DNA from 3 places in the Sporosarcina sp. QA0331 genome. Region 3 is predicted to be linked to each of the others. Evidence: a T-box and tRNA genes for the amino acid it is inferred to sense, from the RefSeq annotation. Region 3 holds a T-box; the other regions hold tRNA genes.
The links. The T-box of region 3 lies ahead of ileS (isoleucine--tRNA ligase). A T-box ahead of a tRNA ligase gene usually reads a tRNA of that ligase, here a tRNA-Ile.

Region 1 (10,346 bases), 280 kb from region 3:
GACAGAAGAGAAGCCGCTGATAGAGATCACAATGAAAGAGACAGTGAAGACAGCTTTCAGGAAATAGCTAAATTCGGTACATCTGAAACACCTTCTGATTTCACAGGGGATCATGATGATTATAATACCCTATATGATAATGAACTGATGGATGGTGCAACGGAAGAGATAGAAGAGTTTGTCAGTACCGATATCACTGGGGAAACAAGAGGCTTTGTACGGTCAGAGATGTCTGAAGAATATGAAGGAGAATTGGACGAGGAAGGAATGGAATCACCTCTCGGGGATATTCCCTATCATCAAAGAGACAGCTACACGGGAGATAACTAAGAAAACGAAAACTGCTGCAGATATCGACTTTCTGCAGCAGTTTTTTAAAAAAGGATTTCTCACGATAAAGAAAAAGTGTGTATACAGCATAAATACGCATAAAGTGAAATAACTACGCATAAATTCTAGGAATTACGCATAAAGCGAAATAATGACGCATAACATCGTAAAATCGCGCATAAACAACAAGATGATATATACATCTTGTTATGCGTAGTTCTACAACGTTATGCTTCTCTAACAAAGATTATGAGCCGATATTAGACTTTATGCGCCATTCCCTAAGGTTATGTGCCTTACATAACATTTATGAGCATTTAACGAGGTTTATGTGCTCTTCGCAGCAGTTATGCGTGGGTATCCCCCATTCTTCCATAATCCTGTTCAATAAACCTTGAAAGGATTTCTAACAATAGAAAAACAGGTGATGAAAAATGAATAATTTTTCATCACCTGTTTATGTGAGGACTTCGTAAGCAGTCCATCTGTATGACCCCTACGGGATTCGAACCCGTGTTACCGCCGTGAAAGGGCGGTGTCTTAACCGCTTGACCAAGGGGCCAATTCTTATGGCGGAGAAGGAGGGATTCGAACCCTCGCGCCGCTTTCGCGACCTACGCCCTTAGCAGGGGCGCCTCTTGAGCCACTTGAGTACTTCCCCGTATAAAATTGGCTCCGCAGGTAGGACTCGAACCTACGACCGATCGGTTAACAGCCGATTGCTCTACCACTGAGCTACTGCGGAATATGATGGGCCTAAGTGGACTCGAACCACCGACCTCACGCTTATCAGGCGTGCGCTCTAACCAGCTGAGCTATAGGCCCATGAAGCGGGTGAAGGGAATCGAACCCTCATCATCAGCTTGGAAGGCTGAGGTTTTACCACTAAACTACACCCGCAAGGAATGGTGGCTCAGGACGGAATCGAACCGCCGACACAAGGATTTTCAGTCCTTTGCTCTACCGACTGAGCTACTGAGCCACATTGACTTGGAAAACTGGTAATTTCTATAGAGTCACTTAGAAATATGCAATCATCAAATCATAAATACTATGTAAGGAAATAAATGGCGGTCCCGACCGGGATCGAACCGGCGATCTCCTGCGTGACAGGCAGGCATGTTAACCGCTACACCACGGGACCATTTGGTTGCGGGGGCAGGATTTGAACCTGCGACCTTCGGGTTATGAGCCCGACGAGCTACCACTGCTCCACCCCGCGATAATGTGAGTTGTAAGAATTTCAAATCCTACGCATATTGTTTTGTTTTGGGACTTAGCTGTAATTTCCTTTTAGGAAATTACACAAATCTCATTCTGCGTGATGAAATTTGCTCCACCCCGCGATAATGTGAGTTGTAGGATTTATTATTCCTACATAATTAGTTTTCCAAGGAGCCACTATTGCACTTTTGAAATAAATGGCGGAGGAAGAGGGATTCGAACCCCCGCGGGCTTTAACACCCCTGTCGGTTTTCAAGACCGATCCCTTCAGCCAGGCTTGGGTATTCCTCCGTGATAACTATTCAAATAGTGGTGGACCTTGCAGGACTCGAACCTGCGACCGGACGGTTATGAGCCGTCTGCTCTAACCAACTGAGCTAAAGGTCCTTTAGGATGGCGGCAGAGGGGATCGAACCCCCGACCTTACGGGTATGAACCGTACGCTCTAGCCAGCTGAGCTACGCCGCCAGGAAAAGTATTAGTATAATGGTGGAGCCTAGCGGGATCGAACCGCTGACCTCCTGCGTGCAAGGCAGGCGCTCTCCCAGCTGAGCTAAGGCCCCATTATAAGAAGTGGTCGGGAAGACAGGATTCGAACCTGCGACCCCTTGGTCCCAAACCAAGTGCTCTACCAAGCTGAGCTACTTCCCGTTTTTCAAGAATGAATGGCGCGCCCGGAAGAATTCGAATCCACAACCTTCTGATCCGTAGTCAGATGCTCTATCCAATTGAGCTACGGGCGCAATATATAATTAATTTATGGTGCCGAGAACCGGAATCGAACCGGTACGGTAGTCACCTACCGCAGGATTTTAAGTCCTGTGCGTCTGCCAGTTCCGCCACCCCGGCAAATCATATGGAGCGGAAGACGGGATTCGAACCCGCGACCCCGACCTTGGCAAGGTCGTATTCTACCACTGAACTACTTCCGCATTGAAGTGCGGGTGAAGGGAGTCGAACCCCCACGCCTTACGGCACTAGATCCTAAGTCTAGCGTGTCTGCCAGTTCCACCACACCCGCATATTCATATCAAGACAGAGAGTCAAGAAATGGTGAGCCATGCAGGATTCGAACCTGCGACCCTCTGATTAAAAGTCAGATGCTCTACCGACTGAGCTAATGGCTCAAAAAGTGGTGCCGGCGAAAGGACTTGAACCCTCAACCTACTGATTACAAGTCAGTTGCTCTACCAATTGAGCTACACCGGCAAAATCATAAGTTTGTAATGTATGGTGGAGGATGACGGGTTCGAACCGCCGACCCCCTGCTTGTAAGGCAGGTGCTCTCCCAGCTGAGCTAATCCTCCATATTTAAAGTGTGATAAGCTGCGCATCTCTTTGTCAGCTTCATTCACTCACTCGGTCACGTACTGAAGTACGCTCCCTCTTTCCTTCAATCGCTTTCGCGACCTGCTTGCTTCTCCCACTTTAAACCGAGAGTCGCAATAAGTTTCTCATTACTGCATCAGCTTCATTCGATCAGTTATGTATGCTTGTACAATTCTTCTCGTCGTCAACTTGCATATGTAATGAATTGAATTGGTTAGCCCGGCGACGTCCTACTCTCACAGGGGGAAGCCCCCTACTACCATCGGCGCTGAAGAGCTTAACTTCCGTGTTCGGTATGGGAACGGGTGTGACCTCTTCGCCGTCGTCACCAGACTAGATTGTCTTTCAATCGACAATATTGATTATACCAATTCTGATGATAATTACAAGTCTTTTTTTAAAAAACTTTTTCGAACGACACTTATTCGTTCAAAACCGGATAAAACCAACATTGTTGCTGAACTCAAGTTCAACCGTACTTTTTTAACTGATAAGGTTAAGTCCTCGATCGATTAGTATCCGTCAGCTGCACGTGTCGCCACGCTTCCACCCCGGACCTATCCACCTCATCTTCTTTGAGGGATCTTACTTACAAATGTAATGGGAAATCTCATCTTGAGGGGGGCTTCATGCTTAGATGCTTTCAGCATTTATCCCGTCCACACATAGCTACCCAGCGATGCCTTTGGCAAGACAACTGGTACACCAGCGGTGTGTCCATCCCGGTCCTCTCGTACTAAGGACAGCTCCTCTCAAATTTCCTGCGCCCGCGACGGATAGGGACCGAACTGTCTCACGACGTTCTGAACCCAGCTCGCGTACCGCTTTAATGGGCGAACAGCCCAACCCTTGGGACCGACTACAGCCCCAGGATGCGATGAGCCGACATCGAGGTGCCAAACCTCCCCGTCGATGTGGACTCTTGGGGGAGATAAGCCTGTTATCCCCGGGGTAGCTTTTATCCGTTGAGCGATGGCCCTTCCATGCGGAACCACCGGATCACTAAGCCCGTCTTTCGACCCTGCTCGACTTGTAGGTCTCGCAGTCAAGCTCCCTTATGCCTTTGCACTCTACGAATGATGTCCAACCATTCTGAGGGAACCTTTGGGCGCCTCCGTTACACTTTAGGAGGCGACCGCCCCAGTCAAACTGCCCACCTGACACTGTCTCCTGCCCGGATCACGGGCAAGGGTTAGAAGTCCAATACAGCCAGGGTAGTATCCCACCATTGCCTCCTCCGAAGCTGGCGCTCCGGATTCCAAGGCTCCTACCTATCCTGTACAGGCTGCACCGGAATTCAATATCAGGCTACAGTAAAGCTCCACGGGGTCTTTCCGTCCTGTCGCGGGTAATGCGCATCTTCACGCATATTATAATTTCACCGAGTCTCTCGTTGAGACAGTGCCCAGATCGTTACGCCTTTCGTGCGGGTCGGAACTTACCCGACAAGGAATTTCGCTACCTTAGGACCGTTATAGTTACGGCCGCCGTTTACTGGGGCTTCAATTCGAAGCTTCGCTTGCGCTGACCTCTCCTCTTAACCTTCCAGCACCGGGCAGGCGTCAGCCCCTATACGTCACCTTACGGTTTTGCAGAGACCTGTGTTTTTGCTAAACAGTCGCCTGGGCCTATTCACTGCGGCTCTCTCGGGCTTTAACACCCTACCAGAGCACCCCTTCTCCCGAAGTTACGGGGTCATTTTGCCGAGTTCCTTAACGAGAGTTCTCTCGATCACCTTAGGATTCTCTCCTCGCCTACCTGTGTCGGTTTGCGGTACGGGCACCTCCCGCCTCGCTAGAGGCTTTTCTTGGCAGTGTGAAATCAGGGACTCCAGGGATAATTCCCCTTGCCATCACAGCTCAATGTTATAGGAACGGGATTTTCCTCGTTCCACACCTCACTGCTTAGACGCGCATGACCAACAGCGCGCTCACCCTATCCTTCTGCGTCCCCCCATTGCTGATAACGGCGGGGAGGTGGTACAGGAATATCAACCTGTTATCCATCGTCTACGCCTTTCGGCCTCGACTTAGGTCCCGACTAACCCTGAGCGGACGAGCCTTCCTCAGGAAACCTTAGGCATTCGGTGGAAGGGATTCTCACCCTTCTTTCGCTACTCATACCGGCATTCTCACTTCCAAGCGCTCCACCAGTCCTTACGATCTGGCTTCGACGCCCTTGGAACGCTCTCCTACCACTGACACCAAAGGTGTCAATCCGCAGTTTCGGTGATCCGTTTAGCCCCGGTACATTTTCGGCGCAGCGCCACTCGACCAGTGAGCTATTACGCACTCTTTAAATGGTGGCTGCTTCTAAGCCAACATCCTGGTTGTCTGGGCAGCGCCACATCCTTTTCCACTCAACGGATACTTGGGGACCTTAACTGGCGGTCTGGGCTGTTTCCCTCTCGACTACGGATCTTATCACCCGCAGTCTGACTCCCAAACATAAATCATCGGCATTCGGAGTTTGTCTGAATTCGGTAACCCGGGATGGGCCCCTAGTCCAAACAGTGCTCTACCTCCGAGATTCTTTCGTTTGAGGCTAGCCCTAAAGCTATTTCGGAGAGAACCAGCTATCTCCAGGTTCGATTGGAATTTCACCGCTACCCACACCTCATCCCCGCACTTTTCAACGTACGTGGGTTCGGGCCTCCAGTAAGTGTTACCTTACCTTCACCCTGGACATGGGTAGATCACCTGGTTTCGGGTCTACGACCCCATACTCATTCGCCCTATTCAGACTCGCTTTCGCTGCGGCTCCGCATTCGCTGCTTAACCTTGCATGGAATCGTAACTCGCCGGTTCATTCTACAAAAGGCACGCCATCACCCATTAACGGGCTCTGACAACTTGTAGGCACACGGTTTCAGGTTCTCTTTCACTCCCCTTCCGGGGTGCTTTTCACCTTTCCCTCACGGTACTGGTTCACTATCGGTCACTAGGGAGTATTTAGCCTTGGGAGATGGTCCTCCCGGATTCCGACGGAATTTCACGTGTTCCGCCGTACTCAGGATCCACTCTGGAGAGGACGAACTTTCGACTACGGGGCTTTTACCCGCTATGGCGGACCTTTCCAGGCCGCTTCGTCTAATCCGTCCCTTTGTAACTCCGTATAGAGTGTCCTACAACCCCAGGAAGCAAGCTTCCTGGTTTGGGCTCTTCCCGTTTCGCTCGCCGCTACTAAGGGAATCGATGTTTCTTTCTCTTCCTCCGGGTACTTAGATGTTTCAGTTCTCCGGGTGTGCCTCGTTCACGCTATGTATTCACGTGAACGTACTGCCCCATTACGGGCAGTGGGTTTCCCCATTCGGAAATCTTCGGATCACAGCTTACTTACAGCTCCCCGAAGCATATCGGTGTTAGTGCCGTCCTTCATAGGCTCCTAGTGCCAAGGCATCCGCCGTGCGCCCTTTCTAACTTAACCTTTATACGGATTTCGATAAGCTTCGCATTACTTTGTCAGCTCCTTCACTCCGGTCCTCACGTGCGTAAGCACGCTCCGGTCCTCGTTCGGTCGCTTCCTCGTCCTGCTCGCTTCTCGCAATCCTCGGGTGAGTAGTGGTACTTAGCGATAAGCACACAATCTACTCGTTAAAAAAGTATTGTTCAATCACAAAAGTGATCGACTCGGTTGATTACTTGATGTTTTGTTGCTTCAATGTCGTTTTATCCAGTTTTCAAAGAACAAGGTTTTGAAAGGTCATCAGAAGATGAACCTTCAAAACTGAACGCAAAACGTCAACGTATGAACCGGAGGTTCATATTCCGTAATTATCCTTAGAAAGGAGGTGATCCAGCCGCACCTTCCGATACGGCTACCTTGTTACGACTTCACCCCAATCATCTGTCCCACCTTCGGCGGCTGGCTCCCGTAAGGGTTACCCCACCGACTTCGGGTGTTACAAACTCTCGTGGTGTGACGGGCGGTGTGTACAAGACCCGGGAACGTATTCACCGTGGCATGCTGATCCACGATTACTAGCGATTCCGGCTTCATGCAGGCGAGTTGCAGCCTGCAATCCGAACTGGGAACGGTTTTATGGGATTGGCTCCCCCTCGCGGGTTCGCAGCCCTTTGTACCGTCCATTGTAGCACGTGTGTAGCCCAGGTCATAAGGGGCATGATGATTTGACGTCATCCCCACCTTCCTCCGGTTTGTCACCGGCAGTCACCTTAGAGTGCCCAACTGAATGCTGGCAACTAAGATCAAGGGTTGCGCTCGTTGCGGGACTTAACCCAACATCTCACGACACGAGCTGACGACAACCATGCACCACCTGTCACCGCTGTCCCCGAAGGGAAAGGCGTATCTCTACACCGGTCAGCGGGATGTCAAGACCTGGTAAGGTTCTTCGCGTTGCTTCGAATTAAACCACATGCTCCACCGCTTGTGCGGGTCCCCGTCAATTCCTTTGAGTTTCAGCCTTGCGGCCGTACTCCCCAGGCGGAGTGCTTAATGCGTTAGCTGCAGCACTAAGGGGCGGAAACCCCCTAACACTTAGCACTCATCGTTTACGGCGTGGACTACCAGGGTATCTAATCCTGTTTGCTCCCCACGCTTTCGCGCCTCAGCGTCAGTTACAGACCAGAAAGCCGCCTTCGCCACTGGTGTTCCTCCACATCTCTACGCATTTCACCGCTACACGTGGAATTCCGCTTTCCTCTTCTGTACTCAAGTCCTCCAGTTTCCAATGACCCTCCACGGTTGAGCCGTGGGCTTTCACATCAGACTTAAAGGACCGCCTGCGCGCGCTTTACGCCCAATAATTCCGGACAACGCTTGCCACCTACGTATTACCGCGGCTGCTGGCACGTAGTTAGCCGTGGCTTTCTGACGAGGTACCGTCAAGGTACGGGCAGTTACTCCCGTACTTGTTCTTCCCTCGCAACAGAGCTTTACGATCCGAAAACCTTCTTCGCTCACGCGGCGTTGCTCCATCAGACTTTCGTCCATTGTGGAAGATTCCCTACTGCTGCCTCCCGTAGGAGTCTGGGCCGTGTCTCAGTCCCAGTGTGGCCGATCACCCTCTCAGGTCGGCTACGCATCGTCGCCTTGGTAGGCCGTTACCCCACCAACTAGCTAATGCGCCGCGGGCCCATCCTGCAGTGACAGCCGAAACCGTCTTTCAGAGTTCTTCCATGCGGAAGAACCGATTATTCGGTATTAGCCCCGGTTTCCCGGAGTTATCCCCATCTGCAGGGCAGGTTGCCCACGTGTTACTCACCCGTCCGCCGCTAATATCAGGGAGCAAGCTCCCTTCAATCCGCTCGACTTGCATGTATTAGGCACGCCGCCAGCGTTCGTCCTGAGCCAGGATCAAACTCTCCATAATAGAGAAATTCGAGTAGCTCGAGTTTCTTGCCGGCATCATTTAAGATGTCAATTTTGAATCCGGAGATTCGTTTTGTCTCTTCACCGACGGGGTCGGCTATGAGACTTTATTTGTTGACGTTTTGCTGTTCAGTTTTCAAGGTTCATTGTCGTTCGCTTTTTGCGGCGACTTCTTAATCATAACACTTTGTCGCTACCGAGTCAACAACTTTTTTGAATTTCTTTTTTGTTTTCGTCGTAGTTGTTGTTGCCTCTTAAGGACAAGTAATAATATACATTATAACCGAATAAGAAATCAAGCCTTTTTTAAAAATAATTTCTCGCGAAGCTTTTTTATATCGACAATGAACAAGAGAATCCCCGCAATGACAACGATTCCGCCAGTTATTTGCGCTGCAGAAAGTTTCTCGTGAAGGATATAGAATGCGAGTACAGACGCACCTACAGGCTCAAAAAGTATCGCGATAGAAATAACATTTGTGCTGACCCACTTAACCGCCCAATTAAATAGCGAGTGTCCAAGCAAGTTAGGAATTAACGCAAGCAGGAAGAACCAGAACCAATTTGAAGTTGAATACGGACCGAACGACTCCCCTTTTATAAGGACATAAAAAAAGAGTGTAACTGTACTGATTGAGTATAGAAGAAACGTATAAGTAATTAGAGACAATCGTTTGCGTACTTCTTGTCCGAAAAGCAAGTATGCGGTAATTAACGCACATGCAGCCAAAGCAAGCATATCTCCGAAAAAGGCGGTTCCGCTCAATTGGAAGTCACCCCAACTGATAATGACGCTACCTGCAATCGCGATGACGGCCGATAAAATTGTTTTAAAGGACAGCTTTTCTTTAAAAAAGAAATACGTACCGACAAATGCAAAAATCGGCTGCAATGTTACGAGAACAGTTGAGCTTGCAACAGAAGTGTAGTTCAACGACTCAAACCATAGAATAAAGTGAAAGGCTAGAAAAACTCCTGCGATCGCTGAAAAGATCCAGTCTTTCTTCGTTAATAAAAATACTTCCTTTCTATATTTCACTAGAAATAATGGAAGCATGAGAATAACAGTAAACAACATACGATAAAAAGCAATGACGCCGGCATCCGCTGTAGCTAATTTTACAAAAATAGCAGAAAGCGCCACTGAAATGACGCCTACGATTATTGGTATGTACGGATGAAATGAAGGTTTTTCCATGATACACACTTCTCTTTCAATAGGAATACAGGTTAGTTTATAACCGTTTTAGGCTAAAGACAATACAAAGAGTATAGCACATCTTCCATAGGTAGATGATAGTGGGGGGAAAAGTCAATGGAGTGGGTTATCAATAATTCGATGTATCCAGAAGTTTTGATTAAAATCGCAATTGCTTTAGGTTTAAGTTTAATTATCGGAGTAGAGAGGGAAATTAAGAAGAAGCCAATCGGTTTGAAGACGAGTGCAGTCATCTCCACCTTCAGTTGCCTGTTGACTATCGTTTCAATAGAAGCTGCATATCTTGTTCCTGCAAGGAATGATATTAATGTAACAATGGATCCCCTACGTTTGGCAGCGCAAATTGTAAGCGGAATCGGCTTCCTTGGCGCAGGAGCAATTTTAAGAAGAGATAACGATAATATTACTGGTTTGACAACGGCGGCAATGATTTGGGGAGCGGCAAGCATTGGAATCGCTGTCGGCGCCGGATTTTATATTGAAGCCGCGTTCGCTGTATTAAGCATCCTTTTTGTCATCGAGGTAATAGCACCGATCCTTGGCAAGTTCGGTCCGAAAAGAATCCGTTCAAAGGAAGCTGCCTGCATAGTCGTCATATCGGATAAAAGTAAAATTGATGATTTGATCGAGATATTGAATTCCGAAAATATGAAAGTGGAGAATCTAAGAATCCGCCAATTGCACTTTGATGATAAACCTTCAGTGCATGAAGTCGATTTTCGCCTTGACGCGCTGCCTAAAAAAGGAACTACACAATTGTACACAGAACTGACCGAACTACCTTATATTGAATCAGTTGAAATTGAAATCTTTCCTTAATGGAGGCTAATGTCTATGAAAGATATTTTACGTTTGCTGAAGGATGGCAATAAACCGTCGCTACTTGCGGGTACAGTAAATGCTGCCATCG
Region 2 (10,346 bases), 850 kb from region 3:
TAACGGAGGCGCCCAAAGGTTCCCTCAGAATGGTTGGACATCATTCGTAGAGTGCAAAGGCATAAGGGAGCTTGACTGCGAGACCTACAAGTCGAGCAGGGTCGAAAGACGGGCTTAGTGATCCGGTGGTTCCGCATGGAAGGGCCATCGCTCAACGGATAAAAGCTACCCCGGGGATAACAGGCTTATCTCCCCCAAGAGTCCACATCGACGGGGAGGTTTGGCACCTCGATGTCGGCTCATCGCATCCTGGGGCTGTAGTCGGTCCCAAGGGTTGGGCTGTTCGCCCATTAAAGCGGTACGCGAGCTGGGTTCAGAACGTCGTGAGACAGTTCGGTCCCTATCCGTCGCGGGCGCAGGAAATTTGAGAGGAGCTGTCCTTAGTACGAGAGGACCGGGATGGACACACCGCTGGTGTACCAGTTGTCTTGCCAAAGGCATCGCTGGGTAGCTATGTGTGGACGGGATAAATGCTGAAAGCATCTAAGCATGAAGCCCCCCTCAAGATGAGATTTCCCATTACATTTGTAAGTAAGATCCCTCAAAGAAGATGAGGTGGATAGGTCCGGGGTGGAAGCGTGGCGACACGTGCAGCTGACGGATACTAATCGATCGAGGACTTAACCTTATCAGTTAAGAAGTACGGTTGAACTTGAGTTCAGCAACAATGTTGGTTTTATCCGGTTTTGAACGAACAAGCATCGTTCATACATAGTCTGGTGACGAAGGCGAAGAGGTCACACCCGTTCCCATACCGAACACGGAAGTTAAGCTCTTCAGCGCCGATGGTAGTAGGGGGCTTCCCCCTGTGAGAGTAGGACGTCGCCGGGCTAACCAATTCATTACATAAGCTAGTCGAAGACGAATAGGACTGTACAAGTGTACTTAACTGAACGTGCGAAGATGATGCAGTGATGAGAAGCTTATTGCGACTCTCCGTTTAAAGTGGGAGAAGCAAGCAGGTCGCGGAAGCGATTGAAGGAAAGAGGGAGCGTACTTCAGTACGTGACCGAGTGAGTGAATGAAGCTGACAAAGAGATGCGCAGCTTATCACACTTTAAACATGGAGGATTAGCTCAGCTGGGAGAGCACCTGCCTTACAAGCAGGGGGTCGGCGGTTCGAACCCGTCATCCTCCACCATATCGTTTTAATTTACGTATTATGTGCCTGTGTAGCTCAATTGGTAGAGCAACTGACTTGTAATCAGTAGGTTGAGGGTTCAAGTCCTTTCGCCGGCACCACATTTTGAGCCATTAGCTCAGTCGGTAGAGCATCTGACTTTTAATCAGAGGGTCGCAGGTTCGAATCCTGCATGGCTCACCATTTTTACTGTTTGACTTTTATATGATATGCGGGTGTGGTGGAACTGGCAGACACGCTAGACTTAGGATCTAGTGCCGTAAGGCGTGGGGGTTCGACTCCCTTCACCCGCACTCTCAATGCAGTACGATTTATTTCTAATTCTCGGAATCAGTTATTACGTTATATAGCGCCCGTAGCTCAATTGGATAGAGCGTCTGACTACGGATCAGAAGGTTATGGGTTCGACTCCTGTCGGGCGCGCCATTTACATTATTTCGAGAAGTAGCTCAGCTTGGTAGGGACCAAGGGGGCGCAGGTTCGAATAAATCCTGAATCCCAATCAATTCATGGGGCCTTAGCTCAGCTGGGAGAGCGCCTGCCTTGCACGCAGGAGGTCAGCGGTTCGATCCCGCTAGGCTCCACCAATAAACGCTTATATCAAGATTCTGGCGGCGTAGCTCAGCTGGCTAGAGCGTACGGTTCATACCCGTAAGGTCGGGGGTTCGATCCCCTCTGCCGCCATCTTATAGTGCTTTTAGCTCGGTTGGTAGAGCAGTCGGCCTATAACCGTCTAATCACAGGTTCAAATCTTGTGAAATTCATCAGTATCTATATTTTTCACGGAGGAATACCCAAGCCTGGCTGAAGGGATCGGTCTTGAAAACCGACAGGGGTGTTAAAGCCCGCGGGGGTTCGAATCCCTCTTCCTCCGCCATTATTTTAAAACAAACATACAATTTACGTAAGATTTATAGTTCCTACAACTAACATTATCGCGGGGTGGAGCAGTGGCAGCTCGTCGGGCTCATAACCCGAAGGTCGCAGGTTCAAATCCTGCCCCCGCAACCAAAATGGTCCCGTGGTGTAGCGGTTAACATGCCTGCCTGTCACGCAGGAGATCGCCGGTTCGATCCCGGTCGGGACCGCCATTTATTTCATTACATAGTATTTACGATTTGATGATTGCGGATTTCTAAGTAACTCTATAGAAATTATCAGCTTTCTATGTCAATGTGGCTCAGTAGCTCAGTCGGTAGAGCAAAGGACTGAAAATCCTTGTGTCGGCGGTTCGATTCCGTCCTGAGCCACCATTCCTTGCGGGTGTAGTTTAGTGGTAAAACCTCAGCCTTCCAAGCTGATGATGAGGGTTCGATTCCCTTCACCCGCTCCATGGGCCTATAGCTCAGCTGGTTAGAGCGCACGCCTGATAAGCGTGAGGTCGGTGGTTCGAGTCCACTTAGGCCCACCATATTCCGCAGTAGCTCAGTGGTAGAGCAATCGGCTGTTAACCGATCGGTCGTAGGTTCGAGTCCTACCTGCGGAGCCAATTTTATACGGGGAAGTACTCAAGAGGCTCAAGAGGCGCCCCTGCTAAGGGCGTAGGTCGCGAAAGCGGTGCGAGGGTTCGAATCCCTCCTTCTCCGCCATAAGTTCATCAGTTGGCCCCTTGGTCAAGCGGTTAAGACACCGCCCTTTCACGGCGGTAACACGGGTTCGAATCCCGTAGGGGTCATACAATAAAAAATATCCTATCAAGTTATTCATAAACTTGATAGGATATTTTTTTTTCCATCCAAGCCTGTCTAAAATAACAGGATTTTTGAACTAGCTATCCTGTACATGAATTCATATCAGCAAGTCGTTCCATAGTGCCGTTGGTGTTCAGGCAAGTCCTAACAAGATCAAATGAGGAAGTCGGATTTTGCTTTGTGCTTCCACCACTATTAAATAAAGGTATACGGAATGAAAAGTGTAAGGAATTTCTGACTGATAGGTTATAATTCTATTGATTAAATGAAGGGCATAGTTTTTCATGTGGCTACAAGACAATCACACACTATTATCAGTACTATACTATTTGCTAAACAGTCCTATTCAATTAGATTCCTATTGGTCACTCAGAATAGCTGAAGGGATTAGTAATAATAGATAATACGGGAGAGTGGTTGTCATTACAGTAACGAAACATCCGAATGATTCAAGATAAATGAAGTTGAGGCGAATTAGTGGCTATGGAGCAGCCTTAGCAGTTACGCCATATTTACTAATTAAAATCATTTGGACTTTTGGTCTGTTCCTGCCGACTGAGCAAATGGGTGAACCGAGTTGGCGAATAATTAACGATGTCACTGCAGTTCTTGCAGCAAATGGTATAGCGTTGGCAATAGCGTTTTGCAGGCCATTGGGTGAGAGGCTTCCTGCGTGGATTGTAGCTTTGCCTATATGGATGGTGTACAGGATTGCTCGTGCCGATGCTGTTATTAGCACAATTCTTGGTCCAGCGGCAATTATTAAGGATCAAGAGGCTGGTGCCGCAGATATCTGGATATTTGAGTAGGTATTTGATTATATTCCTTTTTTGGTATAGGAATCTTTCTTCCAATCGCCTTGGCAGGTTACGTAAAGGCAAGATGGCCTGAAGCTCTTGGCGGCAAAATTTACTACCGAGAGCAGCCTGGAAACACTCTTTAATTACAGAAAACTTTGGCTGTAATCGTAGCTTTCGGTTGTATTCTCCTTGGAGTCGTCAAATTGTACGGGGCTGCTGGCGGTACGATTGGCATAGATCCTACCTATATTGATGCATGATCGTGATTTATGGTGGCATCTGCTATCGTTGAGTGTAGTGTATGGTCTCTTGAGGCGCTTATGGCATACTAGTTTTGACATACCGCCGTGGATCCAAGCGGTTCCTACTTCCGATGATGTAACCTGGATTTCATCGGAAATGCTCATTACAAATGACCTCTCTTCCGCTTTAACCGCTACTCGGCTCGATGCTTTACCTTCCCTAGAATATCCCGTAGTACTGGTGCGCTTGACCCGGACAGGCATCGTTTGGGTGTGATAATGGGAATGCTTCTTCTTCTGATATTGCATGATCGCCGTCTAGCGATACGTGGTAATTTAGATGATATTGGTAAACTTGTATATCGAATCTAACAACAATTAGAAGATAAAAGTGGCCGTAAACGTTGGTATTAAGCTTTTACGGCCACCTTTTTTTTTGTAGAAGTGTTCGAGAGAAGAGGCAACTACTATAGAATCTCTATACTTTCTAAATAAATAATGGAATCAAGGATAGTCACAGTTGTATCGCTTTTTCTTTTTAACATAGTACGTTAAAAAACGATTAATTATTTGTCGTGCTATAATTTCTCTAGAAGATTAATTTTAATCACAGGAGATATTGTATGTTACCTAAGCATGTAACCCAAAAAGATTATAAAATAGATGCGGCGGCTTTATTATTGACTGCTTTGCTGACAGCGGCCGCAGGGGAGTTAAAACTTATTCCGTTCTACGGAGAGACATTCCGTTTCAGTTTAGGCACGATTACTTTTTTTCTGCTTCTCCTCATACGACCTGCAGGCTCTTTACTGTTGACAGGTCTAGTTACAGGCTTGACTGTCGTTGTCTTCCGAGTCAGCTTTGATATGACGGCGACGCCTGCGACTTTCTTGGAAAGCTTCCGAAATCATTTGCCTGTCTTGTTGTATTATATTGTCTTTACGTTAGGCTTCCATATCGTTCGTCTTGACAACTACCGGTCGGCACCGCTTTTGTTAGGGGCATTTGCGGTACTGTTTGAGTTTATAGGCAACGGTGTAGAAAATGTCATGCGCATATGGTTGCTGAACCGTGAAGCCCTCATGTGGAAAGATTGGGTGTTGCTAGGCGGCGTGGCCACACTTCGTAGTTTTTTTGTCGTAGGATTATATAGTTCTTTCATGTTGTCTGAGCAAAAAAAGCGCATGAAGGAAATGCTTGGAATTGGTTCGAATTTGTATGCGGAGTCGCTTTATTTACAGAAGTCGATGAATCATATTGAGCAAGTGACAGCTGCAAGCCATGATTTGTATCGGAAATTAAAACAAAACGAATTGCATGACTTAAGTGTGCAGGCACTTGCCATTGCACAAGAAATCCATGAAGTGAAAAAAGACTCTCAACGCATACTGTCAGGATTGTCTGCAATTACGAAAGAAACGAGTACGGAGCGCTTTTTATTATCCGATCTGTTTGATATCGTTATCACATCGAATCGTAGATATAGCGACTTATTGAAACGCAAGGTCGATTTCCGTTTAAAGATGATGGTTGATTTTGAAACGAATCAGCATATCCCGCTTTTGGCGTTATTGAATAACTTGACAGCCAATGCCGTTGAGTCGATCGCTACCACGGGTATTGTTGCCTTTCAAGTGACTGAGGAAGCGGATAATCTATGGATTAAGATCCAGGACACAGGTAAAGGCATTCGAAAAGAGGATATCCCTATTCTATTTGAACCGGGGTACACGACGAAGTTTAATGAACAAGGAGTGGCGGCAACAGGCATCGGCCTTTCCCACGTTAAACAAATCATTCAAATGCTGCGGGGGGAAATCCAGATTGAAACACCAGAAGAAGGAACGATCTTTCAAATTCGGATCCCTTCTCATATTATTCGAAAGGAAGGTGATGAAACGTGCGTTATTTCATCGTAGATGATGATTTAGCATGCCGGCGGATGCTGGAGCAAATTATTAATGAAGAAGGGCTTGGTTATGTGGCTGGCGATGCAGAAACTGGGTTGAAAGCAATTACGCCCGTTCTTTCTACACAACCGGACGTCGTATTGATCGACTTCCTCATGCCTGCACTTGATGGGATTGAAACGATGGAGCAATTGAGAAATCAAGGTTTCCAAGGGCAATTCATCATGATTTCTCAAATTGAAAATAAGGAAATGGTCGGCGAAGCATATGAAAAAGGTGTAGAGTTCTTTATTCATAAGCCGATTAATCGTGTGGAAGTGCGCAGTATTTTAATGAAGACGAAGGAGAACTATCAACTTCAAAAATCGTTGCAAACGATTCGTGACTCGCTCGCGAATATCGGCGCACCTTTAGAACAACCAAAACGAAAAAGTGTTAATGATATCGTTCGATCCATTTTGAATGATATGGGAATTATCGGTGAAACGGGAAGCGATGACATCGTGGCGATTATGGAGATTCTAATGAACCGCCAAGATCGGATAGCGCTATTGCCCCATTTAAAAGATTTGTATGAGTCGGTTGCTCGAGGAATGCAAAATGTCGATGTTGCGAAAGAAAGTAAAGCGATTGAACAGCGGATTCGACGAACAATCGTCGCAGCAGTCAACAACTTAGCATCAATGGGAGTTGTCGATTATACATCGCCTCAATTCGAATATTATGCACCACGCTATTTTGACTTCCAGGACATACGCCTCCGCATGAAGCAAATCGAAGAAGATCTTCCAACACCCGCCCGCGTGAAAATCAATATTAAGAAGTTCCTGCAAGTGCTTTATATTGAAACGGAAGAAATGTATACGAAGCTTTAACAGTATGACCGATTTTTATGAACATTCGACAGTCGGAAAAAATGTTTCTATGATTTGTCGGATTTTGTAGGATTCAGTAAGACCTCCTTACACTAATGAAAGTGAAGAAAACGCTTTCAATGGCAAAAGAGGGAGGCAACTAGATGAAAAAGAAATTTAGAATTCCATTAGCTTATCAAATACTTATCGGATTAATAGCAGGGATTATCGTTGGGGCAATCTTTTATGGCCACCCCGGAATAGAAACGTATTTACAGCCGCTAGGTACAATCTTTATTAATATGATTAAAATGATTGTTGTGCCAATCATCGTCTCGACGTTGATCGTTGGGGTTGCAGGTACTGGCGATTTGAAACAATTAGGCAAACTTGGCGGAAAGACAATGATCTATTTCCAAGTTGTTTCATTAGTCGCGATTATCGTTGGTTTATCTGCAGCAAATATTTTCAAACCAGGTGAAGGCATTGATATGTCGACATTGGCAAAAGGCGATATTGACTCATATGTCCAAACGACTGAAAGTGTCCAAAACGAAGGATTTATGGATGTCCTAGTCGGCATCGTTCCAAGCAACATTATTCAGTCGATGGCATCGGCTGATATGCTTGCAGTTATCTTTTTCTCCGTATTATTCGGATTAGGAGTCGCTTCCATTGGGGAACGTGGAAAGCCTGTACTTGCCTTTTTCCAAGGTACTGCAGATGCGATGTTCTGGGTAACAAACCTGATTATGAAATTTGCTCCGATCGGTGTATTTGGTTTGATCGGTGTAACTGTTTCGAAATTTGGACTCGAATCATTAGTGCCGCTCGGTAAATTGATGATTCTTGTGTACGCAACTATGATTTTCTTTGTCATCGTCATACTAGGCGGAATTGCGAAGATTGTTGGTTCAAGTATCTTCAGCATTATTAAACTGTTGAAAGATGAACTTATTTTAGCTTATTCGACATCCAGTTCTGAAACTGTTTTGCCGAAGCTTATGGAGAAAATGCAGAAATTCGGTTCTCCGAAAGACATCGTGTCGTTTGTTATACCTACAGGTTACTCCTTCAACTTGGATGGCTCGACATTATACCAGGCACTTGCAGCGATCTTTATCGCCCAAATGTATGGCATCGATTTGAGCGTTATGGAACAGGTCACATTAGTTTTAGTACTGATGGTTACTTCTAATGGTATTGCTGGTGTACCTGGCGTTTCCTTCGTAGTATTGCTTGCAACGCTTGGCACAGTAGGAATTCCTTTAGAAGGACTTGCATTCATCGCTGGTGTTGACCGACTGCTCGATATGGGACGTACAGTAGTTAACGTTCTTGGGAATGCATTGGCTACAGTGGTTATGGCTAAGTGGGAAGGTCGCTTCCGAACAGAAGACAATAGCAAACATACACCGGTGGACCCGGTTGGTGAATCAATTTAATTGTACAAGCAGTAATTAAATACAAAAGAACGACTGGAAACTTTGTTATATCAATGTTTCCGGTCGTTCTTTGTTTGATTGTTAGGAAGTTGTATTTACGTTATTCGATAAGTACAATGGAAATACAAGTGAGATTGCGGCGGGTGATGCAAACAAAGCAGCAGGTATACATTATTTATGAATAGGGGTTAGTAAAATGAAAATTAGAGGTTTTGGTGGGGTCTTTTTGAGATCTAAGGATATATATGTATTAAAAAAATGGTATGAAGAAACACTTCAGATTTCAATGAATGATTGGAATGGCAGTATTATAAAACCGGATGCAGATAACGAAACGGTATTTTCTCTTTTCGAAGAGGGGAGTAGTTATTTTCCAGTAGAACAGCCCGTTATGTTTAATTTCCAAGTCGAAAACATTGAGGGGTGGCTGGAGCACTTCGAGAAAATTGGAGTACCACTTGTAAAAGAACCTGAAAAAAGTGAGTATGGGACATTTGTTTGGATTTCTGATCCAGAAGGAAGATGGATTGAGATTTGGGAGAAATAATAAACAGCGGATCGCCAGTATAGTACGGGCGTCCGCTGTTTCTTCATTGATTAGCGAGCAAATTGGCAGAACAAGCAGGGATTGATGTGTTTGGCGTCGGAGAAAGTCATCAAACATACTTTACAACACAAGCCCATACTGTCGTGCTTGGTGCTATTGCACAAGCAACTAGCAAGGTTGAAATCACAATTGTGACAGCCGGTACAGCCAAGCATTATTTAATGGTCGAGCAACAATTAAAACCAATTTTAGCGTATATGAAAGCTCACAACGTTCTAACGTTTGTATTTATTGAGGAGAAAGATTTTTCACGTAAAGAAATCGTGAATGATGATATTCTTTTCCGTTTAGACCGGTTAGTCGAAGATACGGTTATGACAGTCGAAGCTTATGAGTTCATCCGTGCGAAAAAAGACGAAGAATATGACTTTTAATGATATATATAAGGATGGCATTAACCTTAGTAAAGTCGAAGGTAAATGCCATCCTTATTTTCGTTTAACAATACATTTCATTACTTTCATTGTTGCAAAGCTCGATTGCATTTTTAAGCAACCGTATATCAGAATATATAATTGATCTTAATCTATCAGGACATCTCATGACATCCCTCTGTAATTTTTGAATTTCAATTTCCAATAAATATAATGCTTTTATGACACTCACCCCTCTATGGCTTATATACCCACTTTTCGATAGGGTCAAACAGCCTAACAAAAAAACGATAATAGGTGTTATAGACTATCCGTGGTGTTACGAGTGGAATGATTGATAAATTTCTTAGAAATAAAGGTTGATAGAAGTGGAAAGATGGGTATGTATATAATATAAAGTATTACTAACAAACAGTAAAAGGACGGCTCAATATGTCGAAAATAAAGGCAGGGAAGAGGTTATGGTATAACTCCTCCCTGCTTATTATTTGTCATGTAATACAGTCCTTTTTACCAGCCATAGTCACGTAGTCATTAATAGAAGGAGTAATACAAATGGAAAGTTTAATTAAAGGGATTCCGAATGAAATGTATCAATCCATGTTAATTCATAGTCCCGATCCTATCTTTCTAATAGGAGAAAAAGGAAAAATGTTTTATGTAAATTCAGCAGCTACGGACTTATTTGGCTACTCTTCTTCCGAATGGGAAGACATTAACTTACGAAAGATTATTGACCCAAAATTCATGGATGAAGCAGCTCACTTTTTCGCTAAAACAATGAACGGGGAATATTGTTCCTATAGCGTGAGTGCCTACGATAAAAAGGGGAAGTCACTTCATTTGCAAGTGAAAAATATACCGTTATTTATTAATACACAGAAAACGAAAAATATAATGATTATCGTTAATGATGTTACCGAACTCGTTGAAACGAAGAATGCATTGCAAAAAACAGCACAACAATTAGGGTTCTTTTACGAGTCGTCGGCAGAAGCGATGGATATTATCGATTTGGATGGCAATGTCTTGCAGGTGAATAAAGCCTTTGAGGAAATGTATGGATGGAAAGAGGAAGAAATAGTAGGGAAACCGATGCCGACAATCCCAGTGGAACGAATGGAACAAGTGAAAAGAGACCGTGCACTTGTATTGAAAGGCCTAAGCATTAAAGGGTTGGAAGTGGATTGTTATAAAAAGGATGGCACATTGATACCTGTCAGTATTACGTTATCTCCCCTTCATGATGACCAAGGCAATGTTATCGCATTTTCAGGAATCT
Region 3 (10,346 bases):
GAGTAAAGCCTTCTGGAAGCAACTCTTTTGCTTCCCGTTCAAACCAAATATTTGAGCCGTGTTTACGGAACAATTCCGCAACATGTGCGATTGTATCATCTGTAAGGATCGCTTCGCCGTTTTCAGCATAAAACACCGGAATCGGAACACCCCATACACGTTGACGTGAAATACACCAGTCACCGCGGTCGCGAACCATATTGAACAATCGTGTCTCACCCCATGATGGAGTGAATTTTGTATTGCGAATCGCTTCAAGCAATTCACCGCGGAATGATTCAATGGAAGCGAACCATTGAGCTGTCGCGCGGAAAATGACAGGTTTTTTTGTACGCCAGTCATGTGGATACGAGTGGGTGATGAATGAAAGCTTCAAGAGAGCCCCTTCTTCATCCAATTGTTTCGTCACTTCTTTATTTGCATCTTCATAAAAGAGTCCTTCAAAGCCTGGAGCTTCCTCTGTCATAACACCACGGTCATTGATCGGAGACAAAGCATCGATTCCATATTGTTTCGAAACGTAGAAGTCGTCTTCACCATGTCCAGGTGCTGTATGAACGCATCCTGTACCAGCTTCCGCTGTTACATGCTCTCCTAGCATAACAAGAGAATCGCGGTCATAAAGTGGGTGCTTTGCAATTACTCTATCCAGATCCGAACCTTTTAGTTCTTTAACAACTTCATATGTTTCCCAACCGATCTCTTTCGCAACAAACTCAACGAGATCTTTTGCCAAGAGGAACTTGTTTCCTTCCACATTGACGATAACGTAAGTGAATTCGGGATGTACCGAAATCCCGAGGTTCGCAGGAATCGTCCAAGGCGTCGTCGTCCAGATAACAATTCGTACATCCTCGTCAACAACACCGAGACCATCTTTGACCGGGAATGCAACGTAGATGGATGGCGATTTTTTATCTTTGTATTCGATTTCCGCTTCAGCTAGCGCTGATTCACTTGAAGGTGACCAGTAAACAGGTTTCAGACCTTTGTAGATATAGCCTTTCTTGGCCATTTCACCGAACACTTGAATTTGTCTCGCTTCAAATTCAGGTTTCAATGTGATGTACGGATTTTCCCAATTGCCGCGTACGCCAATCCGTTTAAATTGCGAACGTTGGCTATCGATTTGGCTATATGCATATTCCTCACACATTTTCCGGAATTCGGCGACGGTAAGCTCTTTTCGATTGACACCTTTGTTGACGAGAGCTTGCTCGATCGGTAGACCGTGCGTATCCCAGCCTGGTACATAAGGTGCGTGGAAGCCTGTCATCGATTTATGGCGGACGATCATATCTTTCAGCACTTTGTTAAGAGCGTGGCCCATGTGAAGGTCGCCGTTCGCATATGGAGGTCCGTCGTGAAGAACGAAGAAAGGGCGTCCTTCTGTACGTTTTTGTACTTTTTCATAGATGTTCATTTCTTCCCATTTCGCTTGCATATCGGGTTCTTTGTTCGGCAAGTTGCCACGCATCGGAAATTCTGTTTTCGGCATGAGCAATGTGTCTTTGTAATCCATAATGTTTCCTCCTTTAAAAATAAAAAATTCCCCGTCCCTAATAAAGGGACGAGGAATTGTTCTCGCGTTACCACCCTAGTTGCAGTGTAAAAAATCACACTACCTCTCAGAACACCATAACGGGGTGCATCCGGGATTGATTTTCGTCAATCCGGCTCTGGAGTGATTTTCGTTTCCGATTCAGACCGGGCTCCCACCGCCCCCGGCTCGCTTTGCATGAATTTCGAAAAGTACTCTCTCTTTCAACGCCTGTTTCCTGCTTATATGGTCATTATTATATGTTTGAAGTTGACAAAATGTCAAGCTTTCGAATCATTCTACATCCGCTGCAGATTCCAGGAGTTCCGTATCCGGCTCATATTCAAGAAGTTTTTCCCAATCGTCCGTTTTAATCATATCGAGTTGGGCTTCAATTAGCATGCGGAATCGGTTTCTGAACACTTTCGATTGTTTTTTCAAGTCTTCGATGTCCATCGCAATCTTCCGAGCACGCGACAATGCTTCATTCACAATACGGTCAGCATTCTTCTCCGCTTCTTTCACGATCAGTTTCGATTCCTGGATCGAATTCCGCCTTACATCTTCAGCTGCTTCTTGGGCGATCAAAATCGATTTCTGCAAAGTCTCTTCGATAGAATTGAAATGGGAAACTTTGTCTTTTGTCTCCTTCAAACTGTTCTTCAATGCTTTGTTCTCTTCCAGCACGTTTTCATAATCCTTCATGATCTGCTCTAGAAACTCATTTACTTCATCTTCATCATAACCCCGGAAGCCGCGGCTGAATTCTTTGTTATGTATATCGAGTGGTGACAATGCCATCTTCTGTTCCTCCCTTTCGAGTAAATCTTCTATCCCCTATTATACATACCATCAACAGATAAGACAGCAGTTTTTAAGTCGGTTGTCTGAAAAATCATTCTAACCTACCAATCAACAACCGTATTTTGTCTTTCCGGGTCCTTCCTTCTATCGACATGATTTTGAAACGGCCAGATCCCCTGATTGAAAGAATATCTGATTCGTTCACTTCGAACGCTTGCTGGTCTCGGACGACATGATTCACTTTCACTTTATCATTTTGAATGAGCGCAACAGCTTTTTGTCGCGGACAATTCACTAATGAAGCGACAAGCGTGTCAAGACGCAGTGAGCTAATAGTATGGAGCTCTTCCTTCCACGTTTCTGCCGATACAATCAGTTCATCAGTGGAATCGAGTTCTTCAACACGGACTTTCGATTTGCCGATAGACGTCAGATTGGCGATGAGATAATCTTTCATTTCCTCTGCAGCGGAGAATTGGGCGACATCTCCTTCCAAGCGGATGTCTCCAAATTTCGAACGGTCAATGCCAAGCGCCATGAGAGAACCTAAAATATCCCGGTGCTCCAGTGTCATAAATTTCGCAGGATATCTAACTGCAAAAACAGAAACTTGGAAATCCTCAACTTCCGGCTCATAATAATCCGGGTAAATTAATGCCCGTTGTCGTTCCGGCTCAAGGAATGCGCCATGGACTCCGAATTGGAAACCTGAACTCCTGACGATGGATTCTAAAATGAAAATTTGTCTCGGGTCAAGAAAGCCGGTGAGTTTCGGAGAATATGTGTCCTCGACTTCACGCGTCCAACCAATTACTGTTTCAATGAAAGGCTGCTCGTCTTTTCTAAAATGTTGTATGATCGAATCCATTGTTAACGACTCCTTACAGAACCCTTTTCATATAAGGGTCCCTTATAGAAAAAACCTCACATGAGTGAGGTAATGATCAATCGATAAACTTCATATACACCTCTAGAAATCAAGTAGTTCAATACAAAGATAGCTACGATCGGTGAAATATCGATCATTCCAAGGGGTGGGATGAACTTACGGAAAAACCCTAAATAAGGTTCGGTAATTTTCCCTAAAAGGATGCCGAACTTCGTTTCCCTTGTAGAAGGTACCCATGACATTAAAATGTAAATAATGAGGAGTATTAAGTATATATCTATTGCTCTTATAATGAGCGAAAAAATCAAGTTAATTATATCTATTAATCCCATCTGTACACCTCATCTAATTCTATCTTTCAAAAAAATCCGAAATGGTTCCTGCCACTTCCACATTCTCCGGCACGCAAAGGAAAATATCTGTGCCAATCCGTTGAATATCTCCGCCAAGTGCATAGACGGTGCCGCTTAGGAAATCGACGATGCGGATCCCTTGATCACGCTCAATCCTTTGCAAATTGACTACAACGGCTCTTTTATTCTTTAAATGCTCCGAAATGTCCTGCGCTTCCGCATAGACACGCGGTTCAAAAAGAACAACTTTTGAAGATTTCTGGATGCTTTGTAAGCTGACGACAGTTCCCGGCTGTTGCTGCTGTGTCTCCGCCACTTGCGGTTTCCGTGAAACCACTCTTCTCGGCTGCTGTTCTTGTACAGGCTGTTGCTCCCGGACAGGCTGCTGCTCTTGTTGGAATTCCTCTTCTTCATCAAGATAGAACCATTTTTCAAATCGTCTTTTTATGCTCATTCGTCTCCCTCGCTCTCCGTTCCGACTAATGCAGTTCCGATTCTAACGTGAGTTGCGCCTTCTTCGATTGCGATTATATAGTCATTCGACATTCCCATTGATAATAGTGTGCACGGCGCGTGTTCTACTTTTTTTGCTGCGATTTGATCACGAAGGCTGCGCAATGAACGGAATATTTTTCGAATCCATTCTTCGTCCTCAGTGAATGGAGCCATGGTCATTAAACCTACAACTCGGATTTTATCATAATTGGCCAATTGAAGGATGAAATCCTCCAATTCCTCCGGATTTATCCCAGATTTAGATTCTTCCCCTGATACATTCACTTGTACGAAGCAATCGACCGGTGATGTCGCGCGTTTTTGAATTTCTTTTGCGAGACTAAGACGATCCAATGAATGAAGGAAATCAACTTGCTCGATAATGTCTTTCACTTTTCTACTTTGTACATTTCCGATGAAATGCCAGTTTAGTTTTTCTGATTGGATGTCTTCCTGCTTTGCAAGCAGTCCCTCCGGCCGGTTTTCTCCGAGATCCGTAATTCCGAGTTCGATAACTTCTTTGGCTCTGTTGGTCGATACTTGTTTTGTCACTGCAATGATCGTTACATCTTGACGTTTCCGATTTGAACGATCACATGCTGCTTGAATTTCTACTTCTATTTTTTGCATACGTTGTTGAAGTGTGTCCATTGAAATCACTACTTTTCTGCTTACTTTGCTTTATTGTATCAATTGGAAGGACACATATCAATGATTAGTCTTTATTTATCAACCTTTTTGCCTACTAAAACGATGTCTTTTCCGATGGTGAGGACATCATCATACTTGATTTGCTTCAAATCCTTCATCTTTGATTCTAAAAATAGAGACCTTTCTGCTCCGCCAATTTGAAGAACGTCAATTTTACCGTTTTTCATATCGATTGTCGCGTCCTGTACAAATCCTAAAAAAGAACCCCTTTTCACTTCAATCACTTCTTTCTTCTGCAAATCCGAAAAACGCAAGCCATTCCCTCCTTTTTAATAACAAAAGTTGATCTCCGCTTCAGTCGGGCGCTTTCCGCGGGCGGGCGGTGAGCCAATCGGACAACGAAGAGCCCGATTGGCCGTATTTCTGTGCACTTTGCAGAAATTAAGGCATCCGCCCCCTGCTCGTAACGCTACGCTTTTACTCGCAAAAGCCGTTCTTCGAAACGGCTTTCGCTAAAGTCGCCGCCTTACGCTACGATCAACAAATTACATCCTTTTTACTTAATTTTAACAGAGCATTCATAATAATATTCTTTTTATAAAGAGCTTTCTATTACCCTGTAGCTGTTGCTTGGAGTGCAAGCGCGAGACTCCTGTGGGAATAGTGTTAGTCGAAGACCCCACAGGAGTGAAGCGGAGCGTAACGACGAGGAGTCTAAGGCAACGCCCACGGAAAGCAACAGCCAGCTTTTAAGAAAGTATCTTTCTACAGCTTATGCTCAACAACCTAAAAAAACGCAATGCGGGAGCATTGCGTTTTTAAGTCAACTATTTATTCTCCATGCCATCTCGAATTATTTGAATTGCATTTTTCTCTAATCTTGAAATTTGGGCTTGTGAAATGCCTAGTTCTTTTGCAATTTCAGTTTGGGTCTGGCCTAAATAGAAACGTTTAGAAAGAATCAGCTGCTGTCTTTCCGTCATGCCCGAAACTGTCTCCTTTACCGACACATACGTCAACCAACGCTCTTCAGACACCTTTTTATCCTGCAATTGATCCATAATATAAACAGGATCGCCGCCGTCGCCGTTCATCGGTTCATGAAGGGACATTGGATCTTGTATTGCATCTAACGCGAATAAAATATCATCTTCTGGAATGCCCGTCGCTTCTGCAAGATCAGAGATTTTAGGTTCTTTTTGATGCTCGTTAACAAATTGTTCCTTTGCTCTGATTGCTTTGTAAGCTATATCCCGAAGCGATCTGGATACCCTAATAGCATGATGGTCTCTCAAATGTCTTTTGATTTCACCAATGATCATTGGGACGGCATATGTTGAAAATCGGACATTATGTTTCAAATCAAAATTATCGATGGACTTCAATAAACCAATGCAGCCAACTTGAAAAAGGTCGTCTGCCTGCTCCCCCCTATAAGCAAACCTTTGGACAAGACTTAATACTAACCGCAAATTTCCTATTACGAGCTCTTCCCTTGCCGATTCGTCACCATTTTGAAGCCGGATAAACGTTTCTTTCATCACTTCATTCGTCAGTAATGGCAAATTGGACGTATCGATACCACAGATTTCAACTCTTGTACGCATCATTCGCTTTTCCTCCGCATTCTGTAGATGACTGTACAAAATAGTTTGTCCTCACACTTGCGGAATATGCGAAATCCAATTCTCCAATTTCAACCATCAAGCGATAGGATGGTTTAATCTGTCACGCAGTTCGGAGATTATTTTCTTTTCAAGACGTGAAATATAAGACTGTGAAATACCGAGCAATTCTGCGACTTCCTTCTGTGTCATTTCAAGACGGCCTGTGAGTCCGAAGCGGCATTCCATTATATATTTCTCCCGTTCATCCAACGTGCTGATCGCTTCAATCATATGTTGTCTTTCTAATTTTTTTTCAACATCATCAATAATAATATGTTCATCCGTACCTAAAATATCAGAAAGCAACAGCTCATTCCCATCCGCATCAGAATTTAACGGTTCGTCGAAAGAAATTTCTGAGCGGGTTCGGTTCGTTTTCCTCAAATGCATAAGGATTTCATTTTCAATGCATCTTGAAGCATATGTCGCTAATTTAATATTGCGATCGCTTTTAAATGTTTCGATCGCCTTTATAAGTCCGATAGTTCCAATGCTGATCAAATCTTCAATATGCGTATTCGTATTATCAAAACGACGGGCAATATAAACGACGAGCCTTAGATTCTTTTCAATGAGCGTATCCCTGGCATCCATGTCGCCTTCCATGAAAGCCCTGATTGCAATTGCTTCTTCCTCCCTGGACAACGGCTTAGGCAGTGATTCATGTCCACCGATATAATAAGTTCCGCTTTTTTTTCTAGTGAAGAAGCTTTTGACGATCGATAACCATTTTTTAAGTCCCTGCAACATGATTAGCTCCCCTTTCATTCATAATGGATTCCAATGCCGAGACATGCAAAATAGCACCTGCACCTTCCGGATAACGGTTATCTTGCTTTGTAAAGACGATATAACCTGCTGGCAGCTCACTTCCTTCCCCGATGACCCATTGGTCGAATTTAAAACCTACAGCCCACGAAGCCCCTTGGACTGTTTGCAGCCGGATGAGTCGCAAACTTTTTTGGTAGCGCTTTGGGAATGTTGAAAGTTGCGGCATGTTTTCTGCATTCCATGAAACTAACGGTCCTTTCAACTCTTCAGGAATAAAGCGCTCCACATATTTAAATGAAACGAAATGTACAGGTTCACCAGTTAGCGGCTCGGTACAGCGGTTACCTGTATCGATAAAACTCGGGATGGAAACTGTTTCATTCCAAATGGATAAAACCGTTGCTACTGAATAGGAGGACAATTGGCGAGCTGTTCTTACATCGAGCCACTTAGTCTTTAAAAAATAGAGGATAATATAAGCAAGTAGTGCACTGACAAAGACTGAGAATTTGGCATCCGAAAACAAAAACTTTTCTGTGATGACCGTTAGCGCCCCTCCGGCAAAAAGCGCACCGATCAATACGATGAAAGCGGGGCTTCCTAGTGAGGCTATTGATAACCCGAATGCACAGACAATCATTACACCAAAGGCAATGAAGATGGCGAGACGGGAATCGGGGAAAAACGTAACCGGCAAAGCTCCGACAAATGAAGCTAGCAATAATCGGAGCCTTGTAGCTTGTGCCTTGACCATCCGGTTGGCAAAGGACAAAATTGCATAGTTGAATACCATGTTAATAGCAACAATGAGTTCCCCATACATTTGCCCGCCCTCCTTGTACGTAAGGATAACACTACGTGAATGCAATGTTTGTCGGAACGAAGGAAAAAATAAAGTAAATATTCGACATGAATAGCGGAAGTGGGCAGGAGTTTGTGTTGCATTAGTTTTGTTATATTCAACCGGTTATCAACATAAAAAACTCTCCGGCTTGTCCAATTGGACGGCCGGAGAGTTTCCTTCAATTTCATTTTTTATCTTCTTTGGCGATTGCGCAAGAATGTCGGAATATCCAATGCATCATCTTGCTGGTGGCTTTGCTGTTGTTGTCGAGTCGGCTCAGGTTGTTGGAATTGTTGCTGAGGCTCTTCTCGACGAGTATAAGACGGCTGCTGCGTGGATTGCGATTGAGATTCACGTTGACGCGTAGCACCAAACCCAGGATTCCTTGAAGGCTTCGGTTGATTCAACTGTTCTTCACTGAATCCTGTTGCAATGACTGTAACGAGGATTTCATCTTTCAAGTCATCGTTAATGACAGAACCGAAAATCATATTGACGTCTTCATCGGAAGCGGAAGCTACGATATCTGCTGCTTCTTGAACTTCAAACAAGCTCAAATTGGAACCGCCCGTAATATTCATCAAGACACCTTTTGCTCCGTCAATTGATGTTTCCAACAGCGGGCTCGAGATAGCTTTCTTCGCAGCTTCTGCAGCCCGGTTCTCACCTGTAGACATACCGATACCCATCAATGCAGATCCTTTATTGGACATGATTGTTTTCACGTCGGCAAAGTCAAGGTTAATAAGTCCAGGAACAGCGATTAAGTCTGAAATACCTTGAACCCCTTGGCGCAATACATTGTCTGCTTCACGGAACGCTTCAAGCATCGGCGTGTTTTTGTCGACAATTTCCAACAACTTATCATTTGGAATGACGATCAGCGTATCGACCGATTCTTTCATTGCTGCAATTCCACCGATTGCTTGTGTCTGACGTTTCCGTCCTTCGAACGTAAATGGACGCGTGACAACACCTACTGTCAACGCTCCAAGGTCTTTTGCCACTTGTGCGATGACAGGCGCAGCACCTGTACCTGTTCCGCCGCCCATTCCGGCAGTTACGAAAACCATATCTGCACCGCGGAGTGCTTCTTCTATTTGTTCACGGCTTTCTTCAGCCGCTTTTTTTCCGACGTCAGGATTTGCACCTGCACCAAGTCCGCGAGTCAATTTAGCTCCGATTTGTAATTTCACTTCAGCTTCAGATAATTTAAGTGCTTGCGCATCCGTATTCACCGCGATGAATTCCACGCCTTGCACACCATGTTCAATCATGCGGTTAACCGCGTTATTTCCTCCGCCACCGACTCCAATCACTTTAATGACTGCGAGTGCATCGACATTCGTTTCAAAATCCAGCATGCTCTCTCCTCCTAATCCCTATATGACCATATTTAGACAGTCACTCAAAAAATCCATCGAAAAATTTCTTAGTTTTGCTCATAAAGCTTGTCTTTTTCTCTTTTGACTGGACAGCTACCTTCTTTTTACTAGGAGCTGGATAGTCCATCTCACTAGTAGCTACTGATTGAGATTCAGCGGCAATCCCAAAATAGCTATCTTCCATACTAGCATAACGGATAAGACCCACAGCAGTCGAATACATCGGTTCACGCACACCGATATATTCTGGTGTATGGATTCGGACCCTCGTTCTCAATACATGTCTTGCAAGTTGTAAAATCCCATCGAGCTTCGTCGTGCCACCTGTTAAAACGACGCCACCCGGCAAATCATGGATACCCATACGGTACAGCTCTTCAAGAACCAAGTCGAATAATTCTTCCAATCGGACACCTATAATTTCCGATATGTATCTTTGACTATATTGATCTTTCGAATCGGCACCGATGACAGGGACTTCAAAAAGCTCATCATCCGATGCATCATCGTAAAAAGCATGTCCATATTGATGTTTAATTTTTCTTGCCTGTTCTGTAGGTGTCTTCAGTATAATCGACAAGTCTTTTGTTATATGGTCTCCGCCTACCGGAATGACAGCAGTTGAAATGAAGCGATTATCACCAAAAATGGAAATTGTCGTTGAACCTCCACCGATATCGATAAATGCAGTTCCATGATTCATTTCATCATCCGTCAGTGCAAATGTTCCCGCTGCGAGAGGTTGCAAATAAATTTCCCGTATTACGAGGCCCGCTCGTTCGACGCATCGTAAAATATTGTGCACTAACGTTTTGGAAGTCGTTATAAGTGTTCCGTCCATTTCTAATCGGACGCCGATCATTCCACGCGGATCTTTTATTTCATCATAATCATCCACGATAAATTGTTTCGGTATAATGTTGACGATTTCCCGTTCAGGTGGAACC

Region 1: it encodes a tRNA-Ile, which carries the amino acid that the T-box ahead of ileS (isoleucine--tRNA ligase) is inferred to sense. The anticodon was not compared.
Region 2: it encodes a tRNA-Ile, which carries the amino acid that the T-box ahead of ileS (isoleucine--tRNA ligase) is inferred to sense. The anticodon was not compared.

The regions. Positions count from the first base shown of each region.
Region 1 is NZ_CM147850.1:2,579,641-2,589,986, forward strand. It holds gene AC0L13_RS12970 (TraR/DksA C4-type zinc finger protein) at 1-330, shown strand, start outside; tRNA gene AC0L13_RS12975 (tRNA-Glu) at 821-892, opposite strand; tRNA gene AC0L13_RS12980 (tRNA-Ser) at 901-991, opposite strand; tRNA gene AC0L13_RS12985 (tRNA-Asn) at 1,001-1,075, opposite strand; tRNA gene AC0L13_RS12990 (tRNA-Ile) at 1,082-1,155, opposite strand; tRNA gene AC0L13_RS12995 (tRNA-Gly) at 1,160-1,230, opposite strand; tRNA gene AC0L13_RS13000 (tRNA-Phe) at 1,237-1,312, opposite strand; tRNA gene AC0L13_RS13005 (tRNA-Asp) at 1,399-1,474, opposite strand; tRNA gene AC0L13_RS13010 (tRNA-Met) at 1,478-1,552, opposite strand; tRNA gene AC0L13_RS13015 (tRNA-Ser) at 1,753-1,845, opposite strand; tRNA gene AC0L13_RS13020 (tRNA-Ile) at 1,865-1,941, opposite strand; tRNA gene AC0L13_RS13025 (tRNA-Met) at 1,949-2,022, opposite strand; tRNA gene AC0L13_RS13030 (tRNA-Ala) at 2,042-2,117, opposite strand; tRNA gene AC0L13_RS13035 (tRNA-Pro) at 2,129-2,205, opposite strand; tRNA gene AC0L13_RS13040 (tRNA-Arg) at 2,221-2,297, opposite strand; tRNA gene AC0L13_RS13045 (tRNA-Leu) at 2,315-2,403, opposite strand; tRNA gene AC0L13_RS13050 (tRNA-Gly) at 2,412-2,486, opposite strand; tRNA gene AC0L13_RS13055 (tRNA-Leu) at 2,494-2,575, opposite strand; tRNA gene AC0L13_RS13060 (tRNA-Lys) at 2,606-2,681, opposite strand; tRNA gene AC0L13_RS13065 (tRNA-Thr) at 2,688-2,763, opposite strand; tRNA gene AC0L13_RS13070 (tRNA-Val) at 2,786-2,861, opposite strand; rRNA gene rrf (5S ribosomal RNA) at 3,101-3,216, opposite strand; rRNA gene AC0L13_RS13080 (23S ribosomal RNA) at 3,376-6,309, opposite strand; rRNA gene AC0L13_RS13085 (16S ribosomal RNA) at 6,667-8,218, opposite strand; gene AC0L13_RS13090 (DMT family transporter) at 8,513-9,415, opposite strand; gene AC0L13_RS13095 (MgtC/SapB family protein) at 9,533-10,255, shown strand; gene AC0L13_RS13100 (cation diffusion facilitator family transporter) at 10,271-10,346, shown strand, end outside.
Region 2 is NZ_CM147850.1:1,445,227-1,455,572, forward strand. It holds rRNA gene AC0L13_RS06910 (23S ribosomal RNA) at 1-628, shown strand, start outside; rRNA gene rrf (5S ribosomal RNA) at 716-831, shown strand; tRNA gene AC0L13_RS06920 (tRNA-Val) at 1,066-1,141, shown strand; tRNA gene AC0L13_RS06925 (tRNA-Thr) at 1,167-1,242, shown strand; tRNA gene AC0L13_RS06930 (tRNA-Lys) at 1,249-1,324, shown strand; tRNA gene AC0L13_RS06935 (tRNA-Leu) at 1,353-1,434, shown strand; tRNA gene AC0L13_RS06940 (tRNA-Arg) at 1,491-1,567, shown strand; tRNA gene AC0L13_RS06945 (tRNA-Ala) at 1,653-1,728, shown strand; tRNA gene AC0L13_RS06950 (tRNA-Met) at 1,752-1,825, shown strand; tRNA gene AC0L13_RS06955 (tRNA-Ile) at 1,837-1,902, shown strand; tRNA gene AC0L13_RS06960 (tRNA-Ser) at 1,926-2,018, shown strand; tRNA gene AC0L13_RS06965 (tRNA-Met) at 2,078-2,152, shown strand; tRNA gene AC0L13_RS06970 (tRNA-Asp) at 2,157-2,232, shown strand; tRNA gene AC0L13_RS06975 (tRNA-Phe) at 2,319-2,394, shown strand; tRNA gene AC0L13_RS06980 (tRNA-Gly) at 2,401-2,474, shown strand; tRNA gene AC0L13_RS06985 (tRNA-Ile) at 2,476-2,552, shown strand; tRNA gene AC0L13_RS06990 (tRNA-Asn) at 2,556-2,630, shown strand; tRNA gene AC0L13_RS06995 (tRNA-Ser) at 2,640-2,730, shown strand; tRNA gene AC0L13_RS07000 (tRNA-Glu) at 2,745-2,816, shown strand; gene AC0L13_RS07005 (hypothetical protein) at 3,291-3,641, shown strand; gene AC0L13_RS07010 (ATP-binding protein) at 4,498-5,793, shown strand; gene AC0L13_RS07015 (response regulator) at 5,775-6,659, shown strand; gene AC0L13_RS07020 (cation:dicarboxylate symporter family transporter) at 6,803-8,083, shown strand; gene AC0L13_RS07025 (VOC family protein) at 8,280-8,630, shown strand; partial or broken gene AC0L13_RS07030 (LLM class flavin-dependent oxidoreductase) at 8,684-8,818, shown strand; partial or broken gene AC0L13_RS07035 (FMN reductase) at 8,804-9,064, shown strand; gene AC0L13_RS07040 (sensor domain-containing protein) at 9,620-10,346, shown strand, end outside.
Region 3 is NZ_CM147850.1:2,299,816-2,310,161, forward strand. It holds gene ileS (isoleucine--tRNA ligase) at 1-1,522, opposite strand, end outside; T-box leader at 1,564-1,777, opposite strand; gene AC0L13_RS11520 (DivIVA domain-containing protein) at 1,835-2,341, opposite strand; gene AC0L13_RS11525 (YlmH family RNA-binding protein) at 2,436-3,212, opposite strand; gene AC0L13_RS11530 (YggT family protein) at 3,269-3,565, opposite strand; gene AC0L13_RS11535 (cell division protein SepF) at 3,585-4,040, opposite strand; gene AC0L13_RS11540 (YggS family pyridoxal phosphate-dependent enzyme) at 4,037-4,732, opposite strand; gene AC0L13_RS11545 (PRC-barrel domain-containing protein) at 4,804-5,046, opposite strand; gene sigG (RNA polymerase sporulation sigma factor SigG) at 5,560-6,339, opposite strand; gene sigE (RNA polymerase sporulation sigma factor SigE) at 6,436-7,149, opposite strand; gene AC0L13_RS11560 (sigma-E processing peptidase SpoIIGA) at 7,133-7,993, opposite strand; gene ftsZ (cell division protein FtsZ) at 8,206-9,378, opposite strand; gene ftsA (cell division protein FtsA) at 9,419-10,346, opposite strand, start outside.